DNA from 3 places in the Rossellomorea sp. KS-H15a genome. Region 1 is predicted to be linked to each of the others. Evidence: riboswitches for the same ligand, from Rfam matches in the RefSeq annotation. Region 1 holds a riboswitch; each other region holds the start of a gene.

What was found. A riboswitch is a leader RNA that binds a small molecule or an ion and turns the genes downstream of it on or off. The one in region 1 is predicted to bind S-adenosylmethionine.
Region 2: linked by a shared signal. The riboswitch ahead of M1J35_RS13730 (Fur-regulated basic protein FbpA) and the one ahead of M1J35_RS03805 (Na+/H+ antiporter NhaC family protein) in region 1 are both predicted to bind S-adenosylmethionine.
Region 3: linked by a shared signal. The riboswitch ahead of M1J35_RS13135 (methionine biosynthesis PLP-dependent protein) and the one ahead of M1J35_RS03805 (Na+/H+ antiporter NhaC family protein) in region 1 are both predicted to bind S-adenosylmethionine.

What each region holds. Positions count from the first base shown of each region.
Region 1 is NZ_CP096886.1:754,175-758,465, reverse strand. It holds gene M1J35_RS03810 (MFS transporter) at 351-1,511, opposite strand; SAM riboswitch class I at 1,785-1,889, shown strand; gene M1J35_RS03805 (Na+/H+ antiporter NhaC family protein) at 1,971-3,290, shown strand; gene M1J35_RS03800 ((S)-benzoin forming benzil reductase) at 3,398-4,153, opposite strand; gene M1J35_RS03795 (divergent polysaccharide deacetylase family protein) at 4,265-4,291, opposite strand, start outside.
Region 2 is NZ_CP096886.1:2,712,113-2,716,403, reverse strand. It holds gene M1J35_RS13735 (protoporphyrinogen oxidase) at 29-1,417, opposite strand; SAM riboswitch class I at 1,623-1,730, shown strand; gene M1J35_RS13730 (Fur-regulated basic protein FbpA) at 1,838-2,053, shown strand; gene spoIIP (stage II sporulation protein P) at 2,128-3,294, opposite strand; gene M1J35_RS13720 (flavin monoamine oxidase family protein) at 3,467-4,291, opposite strand, start outside.
Region 3 is NZ_CP096886.1:2,583,545-2,587,835, reverse strand. It holds gene M1J35_RS13145 (bifunctional homocysteine S-methyltransferase/methylenetetrahydrofolate reductase) at 1-193, opposite strand, end outside; gene metC (cystathionine beta-lyase) at 213-1,397, opposite strand; gene M1J35_RS13135 (methionine biosynthesis PLP-dependent protein) at 1,390-2,514, opposite strand; SAM riboswitch class I at 2,606-2,715, opposite strand; gene M1J35_RS13130 (tryptophan--tRNA ligase) at 2,824-3,822, opposite strand; T-box leader at 3,884-4,124, opposite strand; gene M1J35_RS13125 (metal-dependent hydrolase) at 4,192-4,291, opposite strand, start outside.

The sequences.
Region 1 (4,291 bases):
TTTAACTTGTATTTATATAAATTTCAATGAATGACTTATCCTTTTTGTACCACAATTACATAAAGTCAAAACCTTTTGATGTCTTTTTTCAAAATCTTTTACAGCCAAAGCGATGCCTGGCTGATTTTCGCTCCAGGTGCTCGCTTTCCGCGGGGCGTGAGTTGAGCACCTTCCGCTACAATCAGCGTCAAAGTGAAGTTTAAAGACTTGTTTAGCAGTGCCCTTCAAGATAAACACTTTCAAGGTAAAATCATTTCTCTATATATACTTTTACATTCCATAAGGAAAATCCTTCCTTTTATTAATTTTATATAAAAAACAGGCATCCGTGGGTAGCGGATGCCTGTTTTTTAGTAAGCTAATGCCTTCTTCTTTTCTTCTTTCATTAGGACGAAGCAGAGAAAGATGCCTAGGAGTGACAGGACTGCGAAGAAGAGGTATACCGTGTAGATGGAATAGGTTTCATAGATAAAACCTCCCACGAAGGTACTGAACCAATTCCCGAGACCATTTCCGATGGCGGAATAGACGGTGACGGCAGTAGCTGTAATATGTGCCGGCGTGATTTCTTTGATGTAGCGTAGCCCCGCAGGAATGAATAATCCGATGGCAAGCCCCTGCATCACCGCTGAGGAATAGACCAGCCATAGACTTGGTTCTGTGAAGTAAAATAACCAGCGGATCATGGATGCAGCACCTGCCAGCGCCGCTACGGTCAAGAGACCGAACTTATCAATCCACCCTCCCGCGATTCTCATAAACGGTACTTCTGATAGGACGGCAATCAGAAATGCGAGACCGATTCCGGCGTACGTACCACCTGAATCTTCTACGAATAATCCGAAATACACGTTATTGGCTAAATTTGGGCCGAACACCAGGAACGTGACGGCCAGGAAGATCAGAAACTTCTTCATCGTGAATAATTCCTTCATCCCGGCTTTTAGATCAAGCTTAGCTGCCGCTCTCTCTTTAGGAAAACGGAAGGATAGGAAGCCGGATAGGACCAGACAGATAAAGAAGGAGTAGAAAATGATTGTCGGTCCGATGAATCCTTCCGAAAGCCTCCCCATGACGAACACGGCAATCCCGAATCCTAATGAGCCGAACAGACGAATATTTCCGTAGTTATAACCGACTTTACTTGTATACTTCAAGCTGATGCTGTCAGACACGGGAATGATGGCACTTTGGAAGATCGCAACTAAAATCGCGACCACCAATAGTCCATAGTAAACATCCATGAATAAATAACCAAGAGCAAAGATCCCTGCAACTAAGGAGGTTAATCCTAACACGACGGTGGGCTTATTGGTTGTGTCACTGACCATCCCCCATATCGGCTGGAAGAAAATCATCATGATCGGGCCGACAGACATGATGGTTCCGATTTGATATCCATTTAACCCCACACTTTCACTTAAATATACACTGAGTAAAGGATATAAACTTCCAACCCCGAAGAAGGTCAATAGATAAAACCCTTGTAACGTAAAAATTTGATTTCGCACATTTCTTTCCACTACCGTATCCCCCAAGATGTTTTTTGTCTATCTTATAGTAGACCTTGACCGTTCAATTGTCTATGAAATTATGCCTTTTTATGGATAAACTCCCCCGTTTTATGATGCATGCCTTGCTACGGCGACCTCCCTCCGCTTTCGTTTGATCCAGCTGTGGCAGTCATGCCCTGCATGTATATTTCCAATAAATTACCGTTTGACTTTTTCGATTAAACCCTTTAAAGTATGGAAGTATATTTTAAATGAACTGAATAACATATCTTCTTATCCAGAGAGACGGAGGGACTGGCCCTGTGATGTCTCGGCAGCGGACTCATGATGAGTGCTGTGCCACATCCAGCAAGCGTAATGCTTGAAAGATAAGAGGAGTGTTTCGTTTGAATGAAACCTCTTCTTATACTGGAAGAGGTTTTTTATTTGATTTCACACGATAAAGGAGTGTTTGACATGAACCAAGAAAAAGGTAATTTACTGGCTTTATTGCCCTTGATCATATTTGTTTCACTGTTCCTTGGAGCGGGGATCCTTTCAGGAGATTTTTATGCATTCCCTGTACTGGTATCCATCATCATTGCCTCCATTGTAGCCCTTGCGATGAATCGGAAAGAGTCGTTAACCTCTAAGGTTGAACGGTTCGCAAAAGGTGCCGGGCACCCGGACATTATGATTATGGTCTTTATCTTCTTATTAGCCGGTGCGTTTTCCGGTGTAGCAGAAAAGATGGGCGCCGTTGATTCAACCGTCAATTTTGCCCTATCCGTGCTTCCTGGTAATCTGATCATTGTTGGATTATTCATCATCGCCGCTTTCATTTCCCTATCAATGGGGACATCAATGGGGACGATTGCAGCACTTGCCCCGATTGGAGTGGGCATCAGCTCAGGAACCGACATTTCTATGCCCCTTGCTATGGCCACCGTCATTGGGGGAGCGATGTTCGGGGATAATTTATCGTTCATCTCGGATACAACGATTGCAGCCGTACGCACACAGAAAACCGAAATGAAGGACAAGTTCAAAGTGAACTTCTTCATTGTCTTACCCGCAGCTATCATCACGATGGTCATCCTTTTTGTCCTTACGATGGGAACTCCATCCTCCGTTGACGCAGGAAGCTTCGACTGGGTTAAAATCATCCCTTACCTCGGAGTCATCATTGGGGCCCTTGCAGGATTGAACGTATTTGTCGTTTTAATCGGCGGGATTGTGTTGGCAGGGGTTATCGGATTTACGGATGGAAGCTTTACCCCATCGAGTTACTTTGGTAGTGTAGCCGACGGGATGACGGGCATGGCAGAGATTGTGATCCTTTCCATCCTGATCGGCGGAGTCGTCGAACTGATTCGTCATAATGGAGGGATTCAAGCGATCCTTTACCATGCCACACGTAAGATTAAATCTCCTCAGGGAGCACAACTTGCAACAGCAGGCTTGGTCAGTTCGACGAATCTTTGCACAGCCAATAACACAATTTCCATTATCATCGCAGGACCACTGGCCAAAACGCTTAGCGATCAGTATGGCGTAGATTCCCGTAAGTCAGCCAGTATCCTCGATATTTTCTCTTGTGCCGTTCAAGGGTTGATCCCATACGGTGCACAGGCACTGTTAGTGGCGGAAGTAGCCGGCATATCACCTATCAGCATCATCCCTTATGCCTTCTACCCTGTCCTGATTGCCGTTTGCGGACTGATTGCGATTCAATTCGCCCTTCCGAAGTTCACACGGAGAACCGCTGCTGGTGGAGATCCGGTCCGTTCTTCTTAATACGTTGGAAAAGAGACAAATCCGTATGGGTTTGTCTCTTTTTTGTGTCTGGGTTATTCAAGCACCCTTAAAAAAGCAGACCCCGATTTCCGGAGTCTGCTCCCTTCTTATAACAAATCATTCACATGATACAGTTTACCACTTTCAATATCGGTTTTGGTTATGAGAGCCACCAGTGCATCCGCTACCGTGTCCGTGCTGCGCAGCATCCCCTCTTCTTTGTAGCGCTGGAACGACTCAACCTCGGCAAACGCTTCTTTGGAGGACGAGCGGATTTCCCCCTGCATATCCGTATCCATCACTCCCGGACTGAAAGCGATGACCTGATGACGGCTATGTGTGTTGGAGAGCTCAAGGCTGACCGTTTCAGTCAGCATATTGACTCCCGCCTTAGTCGCACAATACGTACTCCAGCCATAAACGGGACGACTTCCCGCTCCTGAACTGATGTTGACCATGATCATCTTCGATTCAGAGCCTTTTGCTGCCTTGAGCAATTCATTGGTGGCGATCATAGGTGAAAGTAGATTGACGTGGACACTCGTTTCCATTGCTTCATTTTCCACTTCACCCGACGTATTGATCGGTGTCACCACGCCTGCATTTTGAACGACATATATCTTCTTGGCTCCAGATCCAAATACCTTTGCCCCTACTTCGCGGAACACCGCTTCTGTTTGTCCCGATTGAGATAGATCACAGGGAAAGAATTCATACGACACTTCTTTTTCCCGTGCAAGCTTTTGTAAGCTGTCATTATCCGAACGGGATATATTGAGAATACCGATGCCTTTTTCAATAAAGAGCCTGGCGACGGACTCCCCTAATCCCCTTGTTGCTCCTGTCACGATTGCATAATCCATTTCGAATCATCTCCTTCTTACATACTGATTATAAAGGAGAGTTTCCTTTCCTCAAAAAATTAAGCATCAAGTTAACCGAATTTTTACTAATATTTGTGAAAAAGCACACCATCAAGGCATGCTCTCATCAATCAAATG
Region 2 (4,291 bases), 2.0 Mb from region 1:
GAGCATGACCCCTCTGAGGTCAAGCTCCTTACATGATGTCTTCTATTATCGATTCTGCTATTTTCTTTCCGTTCTGAATACAGGCGCCTATCCCCACGCCGTAGTAGGAGGCTCCGGCCAGTTTCACTCTTGGCATTTCAGTTGTGATCACCTTCTCCAAAGCCTGCACGGCCTGATTATGCGAAAGATGATAATTCGGCATTAAATCTTTCCAATTGGTCACCTCCACTGAAATGGGATCCGCATTGATTCCGACGCTCTTCTTAATATCGTCCAGTGCCACTTTTGTCAGTTCGTCCTCTTCTAAATGCTTTAACTGCCCGTAATGAGCATTCGAGCTCTTATAAAAAAGTCTTACCAGAAGATTATGATTTCGGGATGTGTGTTTCCATTTACGGCTCGTCCATGTACATGCATCGCACTTCACTTCGCTGCCTTTAGAAACAATAAACCCTGTACCATCAGCCGGGAGCTCCTCGTCAGGAACATTAAAACCCAGATAGATGGAGATCAAGGAAGAGTTCCTTAGGGTATTAAAATCTTCATTTAATGTTGCACGATTTAAAATCTGTTGAGTCACATCATGAGGTGTCGCAAAAATGACAGCATCTGCTTGAATGCTTTCATGTCCTTTTAACGTGAGCTCATATTTGTCAGCACTCATTTGGAGATTTGTTGTCGCTGTTCCTTTTAGGATCGTCGCATCACCGCACTCTTCTTCCAGACGGTCGATAATGGTGGATAATCCATGCCTAAAGGAAATGAACTTTTTATTGGAAGATCCCTTGAATTTCTGCTTGTTTGCAGATAATCCTTGGATGATGCTCCCATACTCATTTTTATAATCCAGAAGATATGGTAGAGTCGAGGCCATGGTCAGCTTATACAAGTTCCCAGAATACACCCCTGATAATACAGGTGCGATCTGATTTTCCACTAGTTCTTTCCCGAGGAATGCTTCCAGAAATTCTCCGATGGAGCTTTCCTTCGTGAATACAGTATTTTTCGTCTCCAGGTCCAGAAGGGCCGCTTTCTTTCCGGCTTCAGAAATCAGAGTGCTTTCATTAAGTGCTTCTATGCTCATGGGAATACCGAAGATTGTATCTGGAGGTATTCTATGCAGTTCACCATTTGTGTATATGTAAGATGTTCCTGTTTCGTTATAGACCAGTTCGTTTTGAAGTTGAAGGTCATTGACCAATGGAAGTACTCCCTCATTACGGGCTACAATGGAATCTGCACCAGCTTCCATAATAAAGTCACCTTCCGTTATCGTCCTGATCTTACCACCGAGCTGTTGATCCCGTTCAATTAATACTAACTCAATATCCAGATTTTGTTCCCTGGATATCTTTTGCAGATTATAGAGAGCCGTTAAGCCTGTAATGCCCCCACCTACGATAACCACTTTCTTCATACCATTCACTCCATTAATTACGTGTATGTATACAGATTATCATGTTTTAGGCAGATTAGAAAAAGAAACTGTGTCTGAAAAAGGAATATGATATGTAATTAGAATAAGGACATCATTTTTTGATCCTGGTGCCACGCTTAATTCAAAGTTGACAACTAGGAATAGTTTGATATAACATATAATAGAATTCTGATAACCACATAGCCACTTATCCAGAGAGGTAGAGGGACTGGCCCGATGATACCTCAGCAACAGATTCTAATTTCTAGAACACTGTGCTAAATCCACAAGCGTCAAGCTTGAAAGATAAGTTGAAGTTTTTTCCGTTAAAGCCTTCTTCTTATCTTACTAGGAAGTAGGCTTTTTTACATGAAAAAGTCTCTTTCTCTGTTTATTCATATTATAAGAGGAGTGATCATAATGGGAGAAAATCTCCAGGAAGCAATTAATAAAAGAAGAAATGAGTTAATTAACAAATTGGTCGTCCATAACATTTTCAAAAAAGGAAATAAACAATTATTCGAGCTGACACTTAGAGAACTTGAGGATGAGTATCACTATATTCAGAAGGATTGCCATCCGCATAGTGATGTCGGCTCTATTCACTGGAAAAATTGCACGAAGTTAACCAGTTAGAAGCCTGGTTTATCTTTTCGGAAATGGCCAAACAATAAAATGACGCGGGCCTATGGCTCACGTCATTTCAATAGTTATTGAGCGTTTACCTCAACTGCATCCTTCTTATAATAAGCTGCAAAGATTTCCGCAAATGCTTCGGTGGAATTATATAATTCCACTAAGTTATTTTCCACTCCGCCAAACTCAAGGAGCATCGCCCTTTCTGTTAGATCCTGATTGTAGACCCCATTTCCTTCTGCTTTTGTTTTAACGAATACCCCCCTGCTGATTCCAGGGTACTTCTCTTCTAATTTAGCATTTAATTCTTTCGCGATTTTGAGATTCTTTTCAAAATTCTTATTTTCTTTCCCTACGATGAAAAATAGGCGTGCATAGTCCTTGCCATTGATCGTTTTGGTCGTAATATTTCGGGGTTGGGAGTCCCGGTGAATATCTATTAAATAGGTTAAATCGTCATCTTGTGCAAGGGCTTCTTGAACCAATCCCCTTGTCAGCTTATAGGATTCAAAATAGGTCCATGATTTGTTTTTCAATGCTTGGTTTACATCTGTCTTGTCTTGCACTGCCCCGATTCCTCGTGATTCGAGTTCCTGTTTCAATTTTGAACCAACCGCAATGACATTGACCTTTTCATTCGTACTGGCCGGATCTTTTGAATCGTTGTTTTTAATTAGAGGGCTAAAGGCTTCCCAGCTGTGGGAGTGATAAATGAACACAGACTTTTCTTCAATCTCCTGCACACCGTCACCTGAGTTATGATTGGCTTGATCGACTTGGTTCTGATCGATTTCCTGATCCTTCAGCTGGTCCTCCGTTGGAGCTGGCGACTCATTAGGTAAATTGGTAATGTCCGTCCCTTTACCGGCAACGGCTATATGCGTATGATAATTTTCTATTCCAGGGATTTCTCGTCCAAATAGACTCCTTGGGTCAAGCAGTGATACATTCGTAACGCTTTCCAACCAATCAAAGTCGGTATTCATGGCCTCTTTATTCTCGATGCGCAGACCTGTCATTTCCTGTGACAGAAGCATAAGGAATGTCTCTTTCGGTACAAGCTCTGATACCGAAGTATAGAAAAGGCTGTCCACCCTCAATTTAATGGCCGTCGACGAAATCAGCCATACCATGACATACATCATGATGATCCCTATCAATACTACCCGGATGACGGCTTTCATAGATACGAATACTAGCGGGACTAAGCTATTATTATTTCGAGACTTATACGACATCATCAGTACCCCTATATAAAGTATTTAATAGTTAACTTTATGCAGAGTGTCGATAGAGTAGAAGGTTTTTTCAGGATTCGGTCTGATTTCCTATAGGACAGGACACAAATGGAAAATCATTTTTCTAAAAACGACCTGAACGTAAACAAAACGCATGATGAGATGCGTCTTTGGTTTATCGCCCATTCACTTCATATGCAGCCCTTATACCGGATTCCACCGCACCTTCTATCCAACCATGAAAAGAAGAGGTGTGTTCCCCTGCAAAATGGATCCTGCCTTCGGGTGTACGGACATAATCCCCGATGTCAGCTGCCTGACCAGGTGTATATAGAGTGAAACATCCTGCCGAGAAAGGATTTCTGCTCCAATTATAAACAAAATAATTCAGTAGTTCTGTATAAACCCGATTTCCATAAACCCTGGAAAGATCCTTCAACACTTCTGAAATGATTGCTTCCTTCGATTTACTATTCCATAAGAGAGCGTTTTGACCCCAACTGTAGCTTGCCAGCATCACACCAGGTTTGTTGCTCCCTATGTCATGACTTGGCATATAAGTAAATCGGGTGGGAAGATCGGATACAATGTTTCCGTAATTCATTTCCTCCCAAAAACGACTTCTGAACTCGATACCGATTTTTACAGATGGAATATTGGTCACTTCACGGATCGCCTGCCATTTTTTGAAAGAAATCGATTTATATGGGACGACATCAATAAATTGAAAAACGGTAAAAGGAACAGTGACAATCACATAGTCAGCTTGATACTCCCTATACGTCCCATCCAAGGGGTTAATCGTTTGAACGACGACACCCGATTTAGACTGAATGATACGGGTCACTTTTTGATTCATGAAAATATTGGACTGTAGCTCACCCATTAATGAATACGGCAATCGGTCATTCCCACCTGTTATTTCATAAAACTTCGTCTCTTTTCTAAAGATAGGAAATATAATATCTTTTAATATATCAACAAATGAAAATTCAGGAAA
Region 3 (4,291 bases), 1.8 Mb from region 1:
TGGCCCCGTACGTATTGGTCTGTATGATATCGGCTCCGGCATCGATATACTCTTTATGGACTTTCAACACTTCATTTGGGTGAGAAAGATTCAGTTCTTCAAAGCATCTGTCCACTCCATATGAATACAACAATGTTCCGATCGCTCCATCTGCAATCAAGATTCTCTCTTTCAATGCCTCCAGCAATGGCATCATGCCCCATCCTCCCCCTTTACAAATTGATCACGTTGTTTCGATTGATTTTTTGTATACTATCTAAACCATTTTGAAGATCCTTTATTAATTCATCCGCGTTTTCAAGACCAACGGATAAGCGCAATAACCCATCTGTAATCCCTCTTCTCTCTCTTTCAGCCTTAGGCATGGAAGCATGTGACATTCTTGATGGATAGGATAGAATCGATTCGACAGCTCCTAAACTGACGGCGAATACAGGAATGTTTACATGTTTGATGAGTTGCTTCACTTCCTCTTCCCCTTTTAACCGGAAGGATAGTACTGCCCCGGGACCCTCTGCCTGCCGGACTTGAATTTCACGACCGGGATGATAGCTCAAGCCCGGGTAATACACTTCTTCTACTTCCTTTCTGCCTTCTAGGAAGCTTGCAATCTTATAAGCTGACTCCGATGATTCCTTCAATCGGACATGCAATGTTTTCAGCCCCCTTAAGAGCAGCCAGCAATCCTGTACCCCGAGTACCGCCCCAAACGAATTCTGCAGGAAAGCAAGTTTCCCCGCAATCTCTTCATCTCCCGTTACCGCAAGTCCTGCTAAGACGTCACTATGTCCGGCAAGAAACTTCGTTGCACTGTGCAGGACAACATCCACTCCTAGACTGATTGGCCTTTGCAGCAATGGCGTCATGAATGTATTATCCAGAAATGTTAAGCAGTCATTTGCCTTGGCAAGCTTTACGACCCCTTCAATATCGGTGATATTCAATAAGGGGTTCGACGGGGTTTCCATATAAATCACCTTCGTATTGTGCTTAATTGCACAAGCCACCTCATGAAGATCTTTCATATTCACAAAAGAGTATTCTATATCAAATTTAGTAAGGACTTCCGTGATCATCCTGTATGTCCCCCCATATACTTCCTCCGAGACGAGTACGTGATCCCCACTCGACAATAATAGAAAGCTTGTTGAGATGGCAGCCATACCGGATGAAAAGGCAAAACCCCTTACCCCGCCTTCTAATTCCGCTATCGTTTCTTCGACTGTTTCCCTTGTTGGATTCCCCGAACGGCTGTAGTCATACGTACCATACTGATCAAAATCCTGTTGATGAAAGGTTGTAGCATGATGAATCGGCGTAGAAACAGCTCCTGTCTCTTTATCAAATCCGCGGGAATGGATGAGTGACGTCTGAAGTGAAAATGGTTTTTTACTCATACGTTAACACCTCTTTTTCCAATTGTTGAAAAACATTCTCCAAGTCTTCGATCAGGTCGTCGATAAATTCTATTCCTACGGAAAACCTGAGCAATCTGTTACAGATGCCAAGTCTATTTCGTTCTTCTTCAGGAATGTCGGCATGGGTCTGGGTGGCAGGATAGGTGATAAAGCTTTCAACCCCTCCTAAACTTTCAGCAAACGTTATAACCTTTAGATGTTGGAGGAATGGACCGATCCATTCTTCCTTGGCAATGCGAAAGGAAAGCATGCCCCCTTTCCCGGGATATAAGACGTCCGCTACACAGTCATGCCCTTTAAGATACTGGGCTAATTTTCGTGCATTCTTTTCATGCTGGGCCATTCTTAGACTAAGGGTCTTCAACCCTCTTATTAAGAGCCAACAATCAAATGGTGCAAGGACTGCGCCGATTGAATTTTGAATCGTATAGATCCTTTCAGCCAAGTCCTCTGTGTTGACTATGACAACTCCGGCCAGAACGTCATTATGGCCCCCTAAGTATTTGGTAGCGCTGTGAATGACCAGGTCTGCTCCCTCTTTGAGCGGTTTTTGCAGAACTGGTGTATAAAAGGTATTATCGACGATTAAAAGTAATCCACTCGCCTTTGAAATGGCTGCGACCTCAGAAATATTTGCTTCATTCATTAATGGATTGGTTGGTGTTTCAAGAAAAATAGCCTTCGTCCTCTTCGATATGTGCTCTTCTATAGAATGAGTATCACTTGTATCAACAAAATGAAATTTGATATTATATTGGGCTTCATACTGAACGAATAAGCGGTAGCTTCCTCCGTAAAGATCCTTCGATACAATCAATTCATCCCCACTTGAGAATAAACCCAGAATTGCCTGAATCGCAGCCATTCCCGAACTGAATGCAAATCCTCTATGCCCCTCTTCCAATTGAGCCAGTAGTTCTTCAAGGGTCGCCCTGGTTGGGTTTCCTGTTCTCGTATAATCATAACCGGTTGATTCACCGATTCCTCTATGTTCATATGCTGTCGATAAATGAATGGGCAGACTTACGGCACCAGTAGCTGAATCCTTCCGATTGCCTGCCTGGACAAGCAAAGTATCAATATGTTTTTTCAACATCCTTCTCTCCTTTTCGTCCCTAGAAAATGAAAAGGGGAAAAAACAAAAAACCTTCTTATGAAAATAAGAAGGTTTTATACGTTCGTTCTCCCTCTTATCGCCCAAGTTGACATCAACTTGCTGGAATTAGCACCATACCTGTTACTGTGGCTGGTTGCTGAGGTGTCTTCGGGCCAGTCCCTCTACCTCTCTTGATAAGAAACAATATGAAATTGTTAAAATGCTTTCTCATAACTTATAACAAAGACATAGAAATGTCAATGACAATTATGAATTATCTGAAAAACATCATGATCATTTTATTCTATTTCAATGATACATTCCTATTTTCCTTTTAATCTCTTTCATGAATGGGATTGTTTTTTTTCGTGCTTTTATGGCTCCATTCAGTAAGATGGCATCCAGTCTATCCCGATTGTTCAATAGGTCTTCATATTCCGACCTTGGTACTTCGATGAATGAATTCATTACGTCGAAAAGTTCTTTCTTCGCTTCCCCCCAGCCTATTCCTTGTTGAAATCTCCTTCTCATTTCTTCCGATTGATCAGTGGTTGCAAATTCTTTGTAAAGACCAAAAATGATTGAATCGTCAGGATCCTTAGGCTCTTCAGGAAGTGAAGAATCCGTTTTGATTTTATTGATCAATTTTTGAAGCTTTTTTGGTTCTTCAAATAAAGGAATGGTGTTATTATAACTTTTACTCATCTTGCGGCCGTCCAGTCCCGGTAGAACGGCCGTTTCTTCCTGGATGACGTATTCAGGGATGACAAATGTTTCTCCATATTGATTGTTAAAGCTTTCAGCTATGTCTCTGGCAATTTCCACATGCTGTATTTGATCTTTTCCGACAGGGACCAACTCGGTTTGGAAAAGGAGGATATCCGCAGCCATTAAAATGGGATACGTAAATAATCCCATATTGACTCCAGCATCAACATTTCTGCCGCTTTCTTTATTTTCTTCAACCATTGATTTATATGCGTGAGACCGGTTTAATAATCCTTTTGGTGCAAAACAAGAAAGGATCCAGCTCAGCTCAAAGATTTCAGGCACATCAGATTGACGGTAAAAAATCGCTGAATCAGGATTCAACCCTAACGCTAACCACGCTGCCGCCACCCCATATGAAAGCTCCTTCATTTCAATGGGATCATGGATTTTTGTTAAACCATGATAATCCGCAACAAAATAAGCAGTGTTATATGATTGGTTCTCCGCCAATCCCAATGCCGGTTTAATCGCCCCAATATAATTCCCCAAATGTATACGGCCAGTTGGCTTGATACCAGTCAGAACTTGTTTTTTCATCCCCATCATACCCTCCGTTGAAAAATAATCAGAAAACACAAAAAGGGCTTCCCGTCCTCTAAAAAAGGACGGGAAACCCGTGGTGCCACCTTCATTCGCTTACACTTCAGTAAACGCACTCATCTGTACAGAAGTCACGTTCTATACATCGTCCCTTTTATCGGTGAGACCTTCCGCCAAACCTACTTTATTTCAGCCTGGATGCTCAAAAGCCCATTCAACGATTCCCCATACTGATTCTCACCATCCATCAGCTCTCTTAAATGTTTCGATCGTCTACTCTTCTTCTTCATCGCAATTAACCATTTATTGTGTTCCCATTATTTTAATGTATAGGTAAATAATGGTCAAGTAGGTATAAACACATTTTTACATTTCTTTTGACGAAAGAGGAAGGAAGAGCTTTATGCCTCTCTTATTAAAAGGGAGAAACTTCATATCCGCGATCAAATGACTCGCATATCCGATG